Regions from separate parts of the Desulfobacter hydrogenophilus genome, predicted to be linked through region 2. Evidence: riboswitches for the same ligand, from Rfam matches in the RefSeq annotation. Region 2 holds a riboswitch; each other region holds the start of a gene.
What was found. A riboswitch is a leader RNA that binds a small molecule or an ion and turns the genes downstream of it on or off. The one in region 2 is predicted to bind thiamine pyrophosphate.

Region 1 (4,264 bases), 2.2 Mb from region 2:
TTCAAATTTAACCCCGGTTTTTTCAAAAATAGTCTGCAGCAGGGCTTGATAAAGGGCGGTTACACCGTCATCGTTGAATTTGGAGGCAATGGTGCCGAATACCGGCATATCTTCCGACTGCATGTCCCATGCATTCCGGTTTCTTTGCACCTGCTTGCGAACATCCCTGACAGCGTCCTCTCCTCCTCTTTTTTCGAATTTGTTGACCACAATCAGATCCGCGTAATCCAGCATATCTATTTTTTCCAACTGGCTTGCCGCCCCGAATTCGGCCGTCATAACATACATGGCGCAATCCACCTGGTCGGTAATTTGGGAATCCCCCTGACCTATGCCGGCGGTTTCGGCGATGATAAAATCAAATCCGGCGGCCTTGACCACAGAAATGACGTCTCCCAGTGCCTCCGGGATTTCCGAGTGGGCTTTTCGCGTCGCCAGGGAGCGCATGTAGACACGATCATTTCCGATGGCGTTCATTCGAATGCGATCCCCCAAAAGGGCACCGCCGGTTTTTCTTCTGGATACGTCCGAACTGATAACAGCGATCTTCATATCTTTTACATCATTGATCATGCGAATAATCAGTTCGTCAATCAGCGAAGATTTCCCCGCCCCACCGGTTCCGGTGATGCCCATGACCGGCACAGTTCTGTTTCCTGTTTTTTTCAATAGTTGGGCCCTGAAATGGTCCAAATGGCCGTTGCCGGAAGCCTTGGCTTGTTCCATTGCGGTAATCGCCTTGCCCACCAGACGTTTGTTTTCACAAGACAACAATTTAAAATCAACGGCATCATCCTCTACCGTGGAAAAATCAATCGTCTTTACCATATGGTTGATAATTCCCTGCAGTCCCATCCGTGTGCCGTCTTCAGGAGAATATATCCTGGCTACGCCGTAATCATGAAGCGCCTGAATCTCATCGGGCACAATAACGCCTCCGCCGCCGCCGAAAACCTTAATGTCAGAGGCATTTTGCTCTTTCAAAAGATCTACGATATATTTGAAAAATTCGATATGCCCTCCCTGATAACTGGAAACGGCTATGCCCTGGGCATCTTCTTCAATGGCTGCGTCCACAATTTCCTTTACGGAACGGTTGTGGCCCAAATGGATCACCTCAGCACCGGTGCTTTGAAGCAGCCTTCGAAACATGTTTATAGACACGTCATGGCCGTCGAAAAGGGACGTTGCTGTGATGACACGTACTTTATGTTGGGGCTTGTATATTTCTACAGCGTCACTCATCTTTCCTCCTTCATAAAAAATTGAGATCAAGAAGTTGCCAACGTTTTTTTTCGGAAACGAATGTTTAACTGTATGCTTGAAGAATATAATGAAAACTTGATAGAGCCGTAACAACATACATCCTTCAAGGAAAGGAACTTTTTTTATTTTCAAAAAAAGTATAACAAAGGATAAAAAGATTATCAAGAACCTGAAATATGGTCCCGGCAGGGATATATATCATGCGCTCAACATCCAAGAATCAATTATATTGGAGAGAACCCTTATTTTTATTTCCAGGATATGTTTACATGGAATTGCCCTGGAAAAAGAGATGACAATAAAGGCAAAAAAAAGTTAAAAAGGCAGAAATATAAATGGGTGCCTGTCTGTGGGTAACGGACTGAATGCGGCCTTGACCGCAGGGCTGAGATTATACCATTGAACTTGATCTGGATAATACCAGCGGAAGGAGTAATTATAAATGAGTCTTAAAAAAGATATTCAAGCCGAAATAATTCATGCCGTTGAAACCGTACAGCAAACCAATCCCATGGCAGGATCCGTCACCAACACGGTGACCATCAACTTTGTCGCCAATGCCCAGCTTGCCGTGGGCGGTTCGGCAGCCATGGTCTATATGCCCGATGAAGCCCAATTTTTGTCCCAGGCCGGTGGTGCCGCTTACATAAATATGGGCACCATAGAGCCTGTCTATGAAAAGACCTTACCCGGCATGGCAGAAACGCTTCATAACAGCGCAAAACCATGGGTCCTGGATCCTGTGGCCATTGGCATCGGTGAGCTTCGCACCCGGTTGTTGCTGGCATTTAAATCCTGTAAACCCAGTATCATCCGTGGGAATGCCTCTGAAATTATTGCCCTGGCCGGGTTATGGGGGCTGGATGGCGGCACAAAAACATCCAATGTCCGGGGGGTGGATTCCCAGGATACGGTCAGCGCAGCCAAGGATGGGGCCGTGGCCCTGGCCCGATGGACCGGTGGGGCTGTGGCCGTGTCGGGCAAGCAGGATTTGGTTACCAATGGTTCTGTTGTAGCCCTCTGTCATGGCGGCTCACACTTTATGGAAAAAATTACCGGATCAGGCTGCTCTTTGGGCGGCGTCATGGCTGTTTATGCCACTGCGGCCCCTGCGTTTATCGCAGCATTGACCGGCACGGCTGTTTATAATCTGGCCGGTTCTCGCGCCGCTGAAAAAACAGATGCACCGGCAAGTTTTCAGGTTCATTTTTTGGACGAATTGTATAAAGCAAAACCCAGGGACATTGCAGAAAACCCATTTGACATTGAGGAGATTTAATAGATGAATACATTGGTTTCAGTTGCCATATCACCTTGCGGGACAGGGGACGAGCTTAGCGGAGAGGTTGCACAAGTTATAAAAATCATAAGGGAATCCGGTCTTAAAAATCGAACCAATTCCATGTTCACAGAGATAGAAGGCCCATGGGATGATGTGATGAAGGTTGTAAAGGACGCAACCTTTGTGCTTGCCGAAAAAGGCATCCGTACGGGCGTTGTTTTGAAAGCCGATGTCCGGCCTGGATTTACGGACATGATGACAGCCAAAGTGGATAAAGTTAATGGTATTTTGAAAGGGACAAATACGCATGAGAAGTAAACTGGATATTTCAGCCTATTTTGTGGTGGGCCCGGAGAATACCAAAGGGCGTCCTGTGGCGTTCATTATCCGGGATGCGGTGGAGGCCGGCATTACATGCGTGCAGGTCCGATCCAAAACAGCGTCTGCCAGGGAATTGATTGAATTAACCGGCCAGGCGTCCGAAGCCATCGCGCAAACCGGTAAATCCGACGTTGTGACCCTGTTGGTGAATGACCGCCTTGACGTGGTGCTGGCGGCCAAAAAACAAGGTATAAGCGTTGACGGCATCCATGTGGGCCAATCGGATATACCCGTGGACGTTTGCCGGGAATATCTAGGCCCTGATGCCATTGTCGGCTTATCCGCCAGGACCCATGAATTGTTTGAGTATATAAAAAATGCCGATGTCAGCCTTATTGATTATTTTGGCGCAGGTCCTTTGCATGAAACCCAGACCAAACCGGACAGCGGGCTTGATGTGGACGGAAAAAGAATTACAAGAAGTATTGAGGATATTACAACACTTGCCCAACTCAGTTCGCTTCCCGTCGTGGTTGGCGGCGGCGTCAAACTTGCCGACATACCGTCGCTTGCCCGGACCGGCGTTGCCGGTTTTTTCGTTGTATCTGCGATATCTGAGGCAGATGACCCAGGGCTTCAAGCAGCAAATCTGGTTAAGACCTGGAACAGCCATAAGCGGTAAAGGCGTATGGTCAAAAGAGTCCATCTGCTTGTTTTAGGAAACATGCCGTCAGTGCCAGGTCATTTGCTTGTTTTCAAGATGAGTTTAAGGCAGTATAGTAGGCCGTTAGGTTTTTTTGACGGGCCGGAAAACTAAAAGACACGCCCAACACATAGAAACTGTTTGCTCTTCGGCCTGAACGAATAGAAGGAAATAAAATGAATATCAACGACATTTACATTCAACTAAAAGACGCCTTAAAATCAGAAATTGTCCGCCACGACCTGGCAAACAAAAGAATTGACATCAAGTGTAAACCTTTGTCCGTAGAAGAGGCCATCGGCACCCCGGAGCATGATGACTACCCCATTGTCAAAGGTAAAGAGGTGATGATGGCGGCAACGTTTAACGGGGCTGTGGGTCAGTCCTTTACGGACGAGTACACGGATATCTCTTTGTCCGTGGATGGTCTGCTTGAATTGGACCACACAAAAACCAGTGACCGAGCAATTTTCATTGCAGGGCTCAATGCGGTTTACAGAGCCTTGGATCTTTGTGAAAAAACAATACATTGCAAGGACAAGGAACCGGTGGAGTGTGCCAACAATCTGATTGAACAACCGCAGTTTTCAGGGAAAAAGATTCTTCTGGTCGGGCTTCAACCCAGATTTCTGGAATATCTTGCCAAACAGAATACGGTGCGGGTCCTGGACCTTGACCCGGACAACGTGGGC
Region 2 (4,264 bases):
GCAAGGACAAGCAGGGTAATGACCAGGGCAAACCCCTGCTCATCCTTTAACTGATCATGGATTAACACACGTTGCATCAGTAAACCTCACTTTTTAAGAAGTTGACGGTCAGGGTTTTTGCGGTAGCATCTGTGTAGGTCATTGTCAGCGTTACGAATTTAATGTCGCTTTCATCATCCTCGTCTGTGGTGCCGTCCCCGTCATTGTCCACAGTGTCTGTATTGGACCATTGGGTGACGTTCCAGGTGGCTGCGGATATGGATCCGGGTAGAACGAATCCGGTCAGTTCACTGATCGTATGAGCACCGACGTCAAACACTGCATCAGAATAGCTTTGGTTGGTCAGGGTTTCATATATGTTTTCTCCGGTAGACCCTGCAATGGTCAGTTTGTTGGCGGATGCATTGCCACGGGTGGAACTGATATGCATGGTATTGATGGCTAAAATGCCCACAGCCAGGACCATCATGGCAATCATAGCCTCAATCAGGGTGAATCCGTTCTGGTTTTTTATGATTGTTTTCATGGCACATCCACTCCTATAATCCTAAATTGCGGCAGCGAATTCTAAGTGTTCGGAGCCGGCGCCTGTAATTGTCGTTGTACGGCCCCCACGTCTGCCCGGAGGGGGACGGGGGTTTATATTGGGTTGTATTGGTAAAACTTGTGTCTTTTTTTGGGGATGCGGCAAGAATAGTGATCTGTACGCTTCTAACGTCAGAAGGAGTGGCCGTCACTGCTTCATTGCTGTCTATGTAAAGGAATTCTACGGCCTGGATCTGTTCGGCAATGTCCTGATACCCGCCCCCGCCAGCCTTAATGACAATATTCACAGGGTCTGGTACTCCGTCCCCGTCACTGTCTGCTTCGGGAATACCGTTCCCGTCCGCATCGACGGAGGGTTCCAGGCCAATAACAAAGGTTTCATCCGAATCCAAAACGCCATCCCCGTCAGTATCTGTTTCAAACTGGATTCTTCCTGCATTTGTGGGGGTGACGGAAAAATTTCCGCTGGCCGTGGGATCATAACCGGCCATGCGAAGGTCAATGGCGATTATTGAAAACGCGGCCCGTAGATTTTGTTGCATTTCAGCCACCTGGTCTTGGGTATAGTAAGCTTTTTGCTGGGATAAATAGGTGGCATAGGCCGCCCCTGTAATCATTGCACCGATGACCAGGGTCATCATTAATTCGATCAGGGTAAATCCCTTCTGGTTGTTTACGGCCATTCTGGTCCACCCCATTTTAGTAGTTTGACTAATCCACTGGACAGTGTACCTACGGCATAGGTCGTGCCGTTGTTCGGGTTGGTAAGGTAGACATATCCGGCATTTCCTATGCCACTTGAGTTAACAACGAGAACATTATTTGGTGATGGATAGGTAATGAAATCACCAAAGGTCGAGCCTACAGGCGTGGTTGCATTTCCATTGCCAAATTGAACTCTGTTTTTATACGTCGGTGACAGCAGCGACACGCTTCGTTCAATGACGTTATCGCCTGTTCCGGTCATATCCCCGGCAGAGTCCCAGTCGTCATCAGCACCTTTATCACTGCAAATGTAGTAACAGCTGTTGGTCGTATCAAAAACAATGGCCGCACTGGCATTCTGCTTAACCGCAATCATGCGGGCCTCCTGCATAGCCGAATACAGGTCCCTTGCCGCAGATTTGACGCTTAAGTTGTCAAACCAGAGCATCAGGTTCGGAACAGCCATTGACGCGGAAACTCCAATAATCGCAATGACAATCATCATTTCAATCAGTGTAAATCCGCCATTATGCTGTTGTTGTCCGGGAATCATTCTCTTTAAAGATCTTTTAATCATGTTATCTTATCTTTTATTTGTTGTTTATATCTATATTATCCCGGCAGGGTGTCAATCATCAGGCTATAATCGGGAAAAATCGTCATTTGGGGCCGGATTTTATAAATACGCTGAATGGTAAAGCAAAAATCATTCCAATCAGCCTCGTCGTTAACGGGATCTTGAATAAATCGCCTTATTCTTTACCATACATTAATACGCGTGTCTCGGGTATGGTTCAACCTATATATCTGTATCTAAAGTTCGGCTTTTTCTTAAGAAATATTTAATTTTTTCGGATGTTAGCCAGGCAAAATGCATAGAAATTGCTTGACGTCATGGTTAAATTTCACCAAAACCATTAAATAAAATTAATACTACAGGTGTCATTGGTTTTCAATCATTGTTTTAACCGTGTCGAAAATCTGGTCTCAGGATCAAGACATTGACAGAACCTTCCGAATCAAGTATTTGATATTTTAGTTGATCACGGGGGTGCTTTCGTAAAAGCTGAGAGAAGTTGGCTCAAGACTTCAACCCTTGGAACCTGATCCGGTTCGTACCGGCGTAGGGAAAGTGATTGAAGCTTTGGCATAGAGCTTGTTTGTCATTTTCCCGCCTTTTCCGTTTCAGTTTCCCTGCCCAAAAATAAATATAAACAGGAGATGTACACATGTCACAGTCATATACGACTCAGATGGATGCAGCCAGAAAAGGTATTCTCACCCCGCAGATGGAACAGGTGCTCGCCAATGAACCCATCTCAAAACAGGAGCTGATGGAGGGCCTTGCCGAGGGCAGGATTGCTATCCCTGCCAATAAAAATCATTTAAACCTGAAAGCAGCAGGCGTGGGAAAAGGGCTTAAAACTAAAATTAACGTTAATTTAGGCGTATCCAAAGATGTCTGCTGTTTTGATTCAGAATTAAATAAAGCGAAGTTGGCGATAGAGTACCAGGCAGATGCCGTCATGGACCTGAGTGTATCCGGCGAGACTGAAAAATTTCGAAAGCGTCTGGTGGAACAAATTCCCGTGATGATCGGTACGGTGCCTATTTATGACACCTTAACCCGTACTGGAAAGCCCACAGAAGAGATAACCCTGGAAGATTGGTTTGAAACCGTTGAGATTCATGCCGCCAACGGGATTGATTTCATTACTATCCATGCCGGGCTCAATCAAAAATGCGCCCGAAGCATTAAGGCGAATCCCAGGCTTTGCGGAATTGTCAGCCGGGGTGGGGCTATTCTGTTTGAATGGATGGAAAAAACCGGCAATGAAAATCCCTTTTATGAACACTTTGACCGGCTCCTGGACATTTGTCAGGCCCATGATGTCTGCATCAGCCTGGGGGATGGACTCAGGCCGGGTGCGATAAAAGATTCAACAGATGCCCCCCAGATCGAGGAGCTGATCACCTTGGGAGAACTGACCAAGCAGGCCTGGGAAAAAAACGTACAGGTTATGATTGAGGGACCTGGTCACGTGCCGCTGCATGAGATAGAAATGAACATGAAACTTCAGAAAAAGCTTTGCCACAACGCCCCGTTTTATGTGCTTGGCCCCTTGGTTACCGACATTGCCCCCGGCTACGACCATATCACGTCAGCCATTGGCGGTGCCCTGGCCGCCATGCATGGTGCCGACTTTTTATGTTATGTCACCCCTGCTGAACATCTGCGACTGCCAACCGCAGACGATGTTAAACAAGGTATTATTGCATCCCGGATCGCCGCCCATGCCGGAGATTTGGCCAAAGGGCTTAAAGATGCTGAGATTATAGACCATAAAATGAGCAAAGCCCGGGGGGCCCTGGACTGGGAGGGGCAGTTCGATTGCGCCCTGGACCCGGAAAAGGCCAGGGAATACCGCAAGTCGTCCCAGCCTGGGGAAAAAGAAGTCTGTACCATGTGCGGTGATTTTTGCGCTGTTAAACGTGTGGGGGCTCTGCTTGGATAGCGGCTTCATCCTGACAAGTTGCATCAATCGTTTTATATTCATGCGTCAGTACTGAAGTTAGGATTATTGAAACAATAAAATCCACTATATGGTTTGTCTTTCCAACCGTATTTGTGGATTTTAAAATTTTTATGGCCCTTAATGACATTGAATTGACATTTAAGGGGATTAGTTTTAGAAGAAATAACATTTGAGGTAACGGATAATTGGGAGAAAATTAATGCACATTCGTCATTGTCTACCATCAACCTTTTTAATTTGTTTGATCTTTACCGCCTTTATTTTTGTTTCAGGGTGCGGGGTTTTTCAGGGGGCGTCTGCCCCGGAACAGGGTCAATCCACCCAGTCGGAAGTTGAGACTAAACCCCTTGCAATTTACCATGATTTTGAGGATGTGCTGGTGCCCGAGGAATTGACAATTATAAAAAACCGCACGGTCGTGGTCTCAACACCCGGATTTAGATCCGGAATCCTTACCCTTAGGGGGCGGGTGGAGT
Region 3 (4,264 bases), 2.3 Mb from region 2:
TTCAGGCCCGTTGAGCCGCCAGTGATAATCCATTTTTTTGCCGGCCAGATGAACCCGTTTATAAACGCCTTCGTCATAGGTTTCCTGGAACATGGTCATGGAATCGACACCTGCCTCATAGAGTTGCCGGTACTCCTCAATCTCAAGCGGGTAGACCTCAATCGCCACGGATGCAAAATGTTTCTTGAGCAGTCGCGACGCATCCACCAGGTACGACATGGGGGTCATGTGCTGGGCTTCACCGGTGAGAAAGAGCACATGCTGCATCCCGGTTTTGGCAATGGCCTTGGCCTCAATCTCAATCTCTTCCAGGCTGAGCTTTCGGCGAAGGATGGAATTTTTGTGATTAAATCCACAGTAAGCACAACCGTTGTTACAATAGTTGGAGATGTACAGCGGAATAAACATTTGGATCGTGCGGCCAAAATACTGCACGGTCAACTGGTGGGCTTTTCGGGCCATGGCCTCAAGATGTCCGGCAGCCCGAGGGCTCAGCAGAGTCAAAAGATCCATAGGATCGGGTTTTTCCTTGGCCATACTGAGGATGATGTCCTCATCATTCACCTGGTCAAAAAATTTAGGAACATTAAAATCACGGTACTGCTCAACTACCTTGTAGAATGACATAATTCGATCCTCATTTTATGAAAGTCGCAATAAGCTATTAAATTTCTTTCATGTTTTGTTGTGGGTTGAGCCTCTATGTCATAAAATTAAGATGATTCCAATTAGAACCATGAAGCGCATGGAGGACATGAAGATTAATTTTCCGGTATATATTCTTCATGCGCTTCATGTCCTTCATGGTAAAACAAACGACACATACTTAAACTTATGACATTGAGTTGAACATAGGTGTTGATAGACCAGGTCAACTCATGGCTGTTCTTCGTCAAGAAATCCGGTGAGCGGAGAAGAGGCGCGGGCAAAGGTGGACGCCTCGGCCATTTCCGCCAGGTAGGCCGCCCGCCCGGCTTTGACCGCCAGATCAAAGGCGCGTCCCATGGCTTCGGGATCCCGGGCCGTGGCAATGGCGGTATTCACCAGCACCGCATCTGCACCCATTTCCATTGCCGCCGCAGCCTGGGAAGGTTTACCGATTCCCGCATCCACAACGATGGGCACACAGGCATTCTCAATTAACATGGCAATCAGCGGTTTGGTCTCCAGTCCCCGGTTGGTTCCGATGGGCGAGCCCAGGGGCATCACCGCTGCGGCTCCTGCGTTTTCCAGACGTTTGGCCAGGGGCAGATCGGGCAAAACATAGGGCAGCACCTGAAACCCTTCTTTGGCCAGAATTTCCGTCGCTTTCAAGGTCTCCCAGTTATCCGGCATCAGGTATTTCATATCGGTGATAACTTCGATTTTAATAAAATCACCACAACCGGCTTCCCGGGCAATACGGGCAACGCGAACGGCCTGTTCTGCGTTGCGGGCGCCGGATGTATTGGGCAGCAGGGTCACATTTTTGGGGATGTATTCGAGAATATTTTCAGACTGCTCCGAGACGTCGACACGGCGCAGGGCGACCGTGATCATCTGTGAACCACTGGCCGCAAGCATCTTGGGAATTTGTCCATGGTTGCCAAATTTCCCGGTACCGGTCAGTAACCGGTTACTGAATTCTTTCCCACCTAATAAAAGTAAATCGTCGTTCATAATCAGCCTCCTCCGACAAAACTGAGCATCTCCAGGCGATCTTTGTCCTGGAGTTCAGTTGTCGGCCAAAATTCCTGTTTGATGATTTGCTGGTTAAGTTCGATAACCAGCGCCCCTGCATCGAGTTTTTTCCAGGCAATCAACTGTGCCAAAGTACAGGACTCTATGCATTCCTGTTTTCCGTTGACAAAAATATTCATAGGCAAAAATCCTTAAAAAAAAAGCCGTTTACCCCTCAAAGGAAGGGCAAACGGCTATAAAAATACCTAAATCCGGATTTTTCCAGGTTTATTGCTGTCTTGTCCGCTCTTCCCTTCGCCAGTATTATCCGGATCAGGTTCAATGGGTATAATCTCAGACGCTGTGCGCCACCCCAAACGATGAATTATGCTATATAGAGAATAAAAAGGTTTGTCAACCCGGAGTTAAATTTCAACAGTTCCCTTAAAAACGGTCTGGGCAGGCCCGGTCTTAAAAATATGACCAGAGGATTCATCCCATAAAATATCCAGATCTCCACCGTCCAGATGGACACGCACCTGTCGCCCTACCCATCCCGTCAGATGAGCGGCCGTAACGGCAGCACAGGCCCCGGTACCGCAGGCAAGGGTTACCCCGGCCCCGCGTTCCCACACCCGCATTTTTATTTGGCTGTCAGAGATGACTTCAATGAACTCCACATTGGTTTTTTCAGGAAAACGGGGGTGATTTTCCACCATGGGACCAACAACTTCAATGTCCACCAGTGACAAATCATTCACAAAGATCACCGCATGGGGGTTCCCCATGGAGACACAGGAAACGGACATTGTGCCCTGCCCTGTTTCAATGGGCACCCCAAGGGCCATCTTTCCATCATAGACAAAAGGGATCTGTTCAGGAATAAGCCGTGGCACCCCCATATCCACGCATACGGAGACCACCTGTGCATCTTGCTTTTTTTCAATGCGGGGCACCACAGTTCCGGCCAGGGTTTGAACCTTTATTTCATCTTTGACAAGAATATTGTTCTCGTACAGATATTTGGCAAAACAGCGCATGCCGTTGCCGCACATCTCCGGTTGAGACCCGTCTGAATTGATAATAACAAACCGTATATCATGGGTATCAGAATGCCGGGCCAGAATAATGCCATCGGCACCGATGCCAAACCTCCGATGACACAGGTGCACGGCCAGATCCGAATAATCAATGTGCCCGGCAATGGTTTTGTCCCGGTCATCCAGCATAATGAAATCATTGCCGAGACCATGCATTTTCCAAAAATCTATATGCATTGTCTATCCTCTCTCTTGTTAGGCTTGGGATCAGATTAAAATCGTCCAAATATGACTTAGGATTTTAAGTCGTATTCAAGGCGCGTTACTGGGAGCATATTCGAAATATGTGTTCAGTGACGCAACGCAGAAGACGGCTTAAAAGGAAAGTCATATGGATGGTTTTATTTTGATTGCGAGCCTTAATTACTGCACTCGGGAAAGTGTATCCATAATCTTCCCACCAAGCGCCTCGACCTGCCAGTTTCGTATACCCGGAATCTGCAACAGATCGTCCGGGCTTGACGGCTTGTCCGCTGCCACCGCAGCGATCATATTGTTATTGATCAAAAATCCAGGCTCCATGGCCAGGGTTTGGGAAGCAGTCTCACGCATTTTTTTTAATGCATCAATGCGGCCAAGGACCTGGGAGTTTTTTCGGGGCATCCGGGTTCTAGGATAAGAGGGCAATTCCCGGTGGGGTAAGGCAAGGGCTGTTTGAATGGCGTTGACGCACAATTGCCCGTACATACCAGCCTGCTTAGGGCTTAGCGCTCGATGTTTCAAAACAGCCTCAACACTGGTCGGCCTGCGCTGAACCATGGTCATGATGGACTGGTTGGACATAATTTTAAAGGGTGGCAAATCCTTTTTCTCCGCCTGGGAAATCCGGACTTCCAGCAGATGCTCAAGCACAGCAAGGCTTCGGTTGTCAAGCTTACCGGCCCCCTTGAACTTTTTAAACAAGGGCCTTAAATGGTTATTTTCGTATTTCACCCTGGCCTGCAAATCAAACTCCTCTTCGGCCCAGGCCAAACGCCCGATCTTTTCAAGGCGATCCTTTAAAAGGTCATGCAGTTCCACAAGCGTCGCCACATCCCCCACACTGTAGGCAATCATATCATCTTTCAAAGGCCGTTTGGACCAATCCACCTTCTGGTACTTTTTATCCACATCTATATTAAAATAAGATTTCAAAAGTGCGCCCAGACCCCGGGCCTTAATATTTAAAAAACGGCAGGCGATCTCGGTGTCAAATAGGTTTTCAATTTCAACGGACAACTCCCGGTCAAGGCTTCTGACATCAAAGTCTGACCCATGGAACACCTTGATAATTTCTGGATTTGCAAGGATTTGAGAAAAGGGTGAGAAATCATTGATCAGAAAAGGATCCACCAGCCAGGCCTGGTCTGGGCCTGCAATCTGGATCAGGCATATCTTTTCTGAAAAACAGTGCATGGAATCGGCCTCCAGATCCACGCCGATTATCTCACAGGGTTCAAGTTTCAGGCATACTTGTGCCAAGTCTTTGTCCGTTGTTACAAACTGATAAACCACCTTAGTTTTCC

Region 1: another riboswitch for thiamine pyrophosphate. It lies ahead of thiM (hydroxyethylthiazole kinase); the one in region 2 lies ahead of thiC (phosphomethylpyrimidine synthase ThiC).
Region 3: another riboswitch for thiamine pyrophosphate. It lies ahead of thiS (sulfur carrier protein ThiS); the one in region 2 lies ahead of thiC (phosphomethylpyrimidine synthase ThiC).

What each region holds. Positions count from the first base shown of each region.
Region 1 covers NZ_CP036313.1:427,803-432,066, reverse strand. The annotation lists gene icmF (fused isobutyryl-CoA mutase/GTPase IcmF) at 1-1,245, opposite strand, end outside; TPP riboswitch at 1,592-1,716, shown strand; gene thiM (hydroxyethylthiazole kinase) at 1,709-2,545, shown strand; gene EYB58_RS01935 (MTH1187 family thiamine-binding protein) at 2,549-2,866, shown strand; gene EYB58_RS01930 (thiamine phosphate synthase) at 2,856-3,551, shown strand; gene EYB58_RS01925 (Rossmann-like domain-containing protein) at 3,749-4,264, shown strand, end outside.
Region 2 covers NZ_CP036313.1:2,589,653-2,593,916, forward strand. The annotation lists gene EYB58_RS11485 (pilus assembly PilX family protein) at 1-77, opposite strand, end outside; gene EYB58_RS11490 (type IV pilus modification PilV family protein) at 77-526, opposite strand; gene EYB58_RS11495 (PilW family protein) at 540-1,229, opposite strand; gene EYB58_RS11500 (GspH/FimT family pseudopilin) at 1,220-1,828, opposite strand; TPP riboswitch at 2,289-2,400, shown strand; gene thiC (phosphomethylpyrimidine synthase ThiC) at 2,481-3,767, shown strand; gene EYB58_RS11510 (hypothetical protein) at 3,988-4,264, shown strand, end outside.
Region 3 covers NZ_CP036313.1:283,965-288,228, forward strand. The annotation lists gene thiH (2-iminoacetate synthase ThiH) at 1-627, opposite strand, end outside; gene EYB58_RS01355 (thiazole synthase) at 877-1,659, opposite strand; gene thiS (sulfur carrier protein ThiS) at 1,662-1,859, opposite strand; TPP riboswitch at 1,951-2,045, opposite strand; gene dapF (diaminopimelate epimerase) at 2,085-2,936, opposite strand; gene EYB58_RS01370 (ribonuclease D) at 3,123-4,253, opposite strand.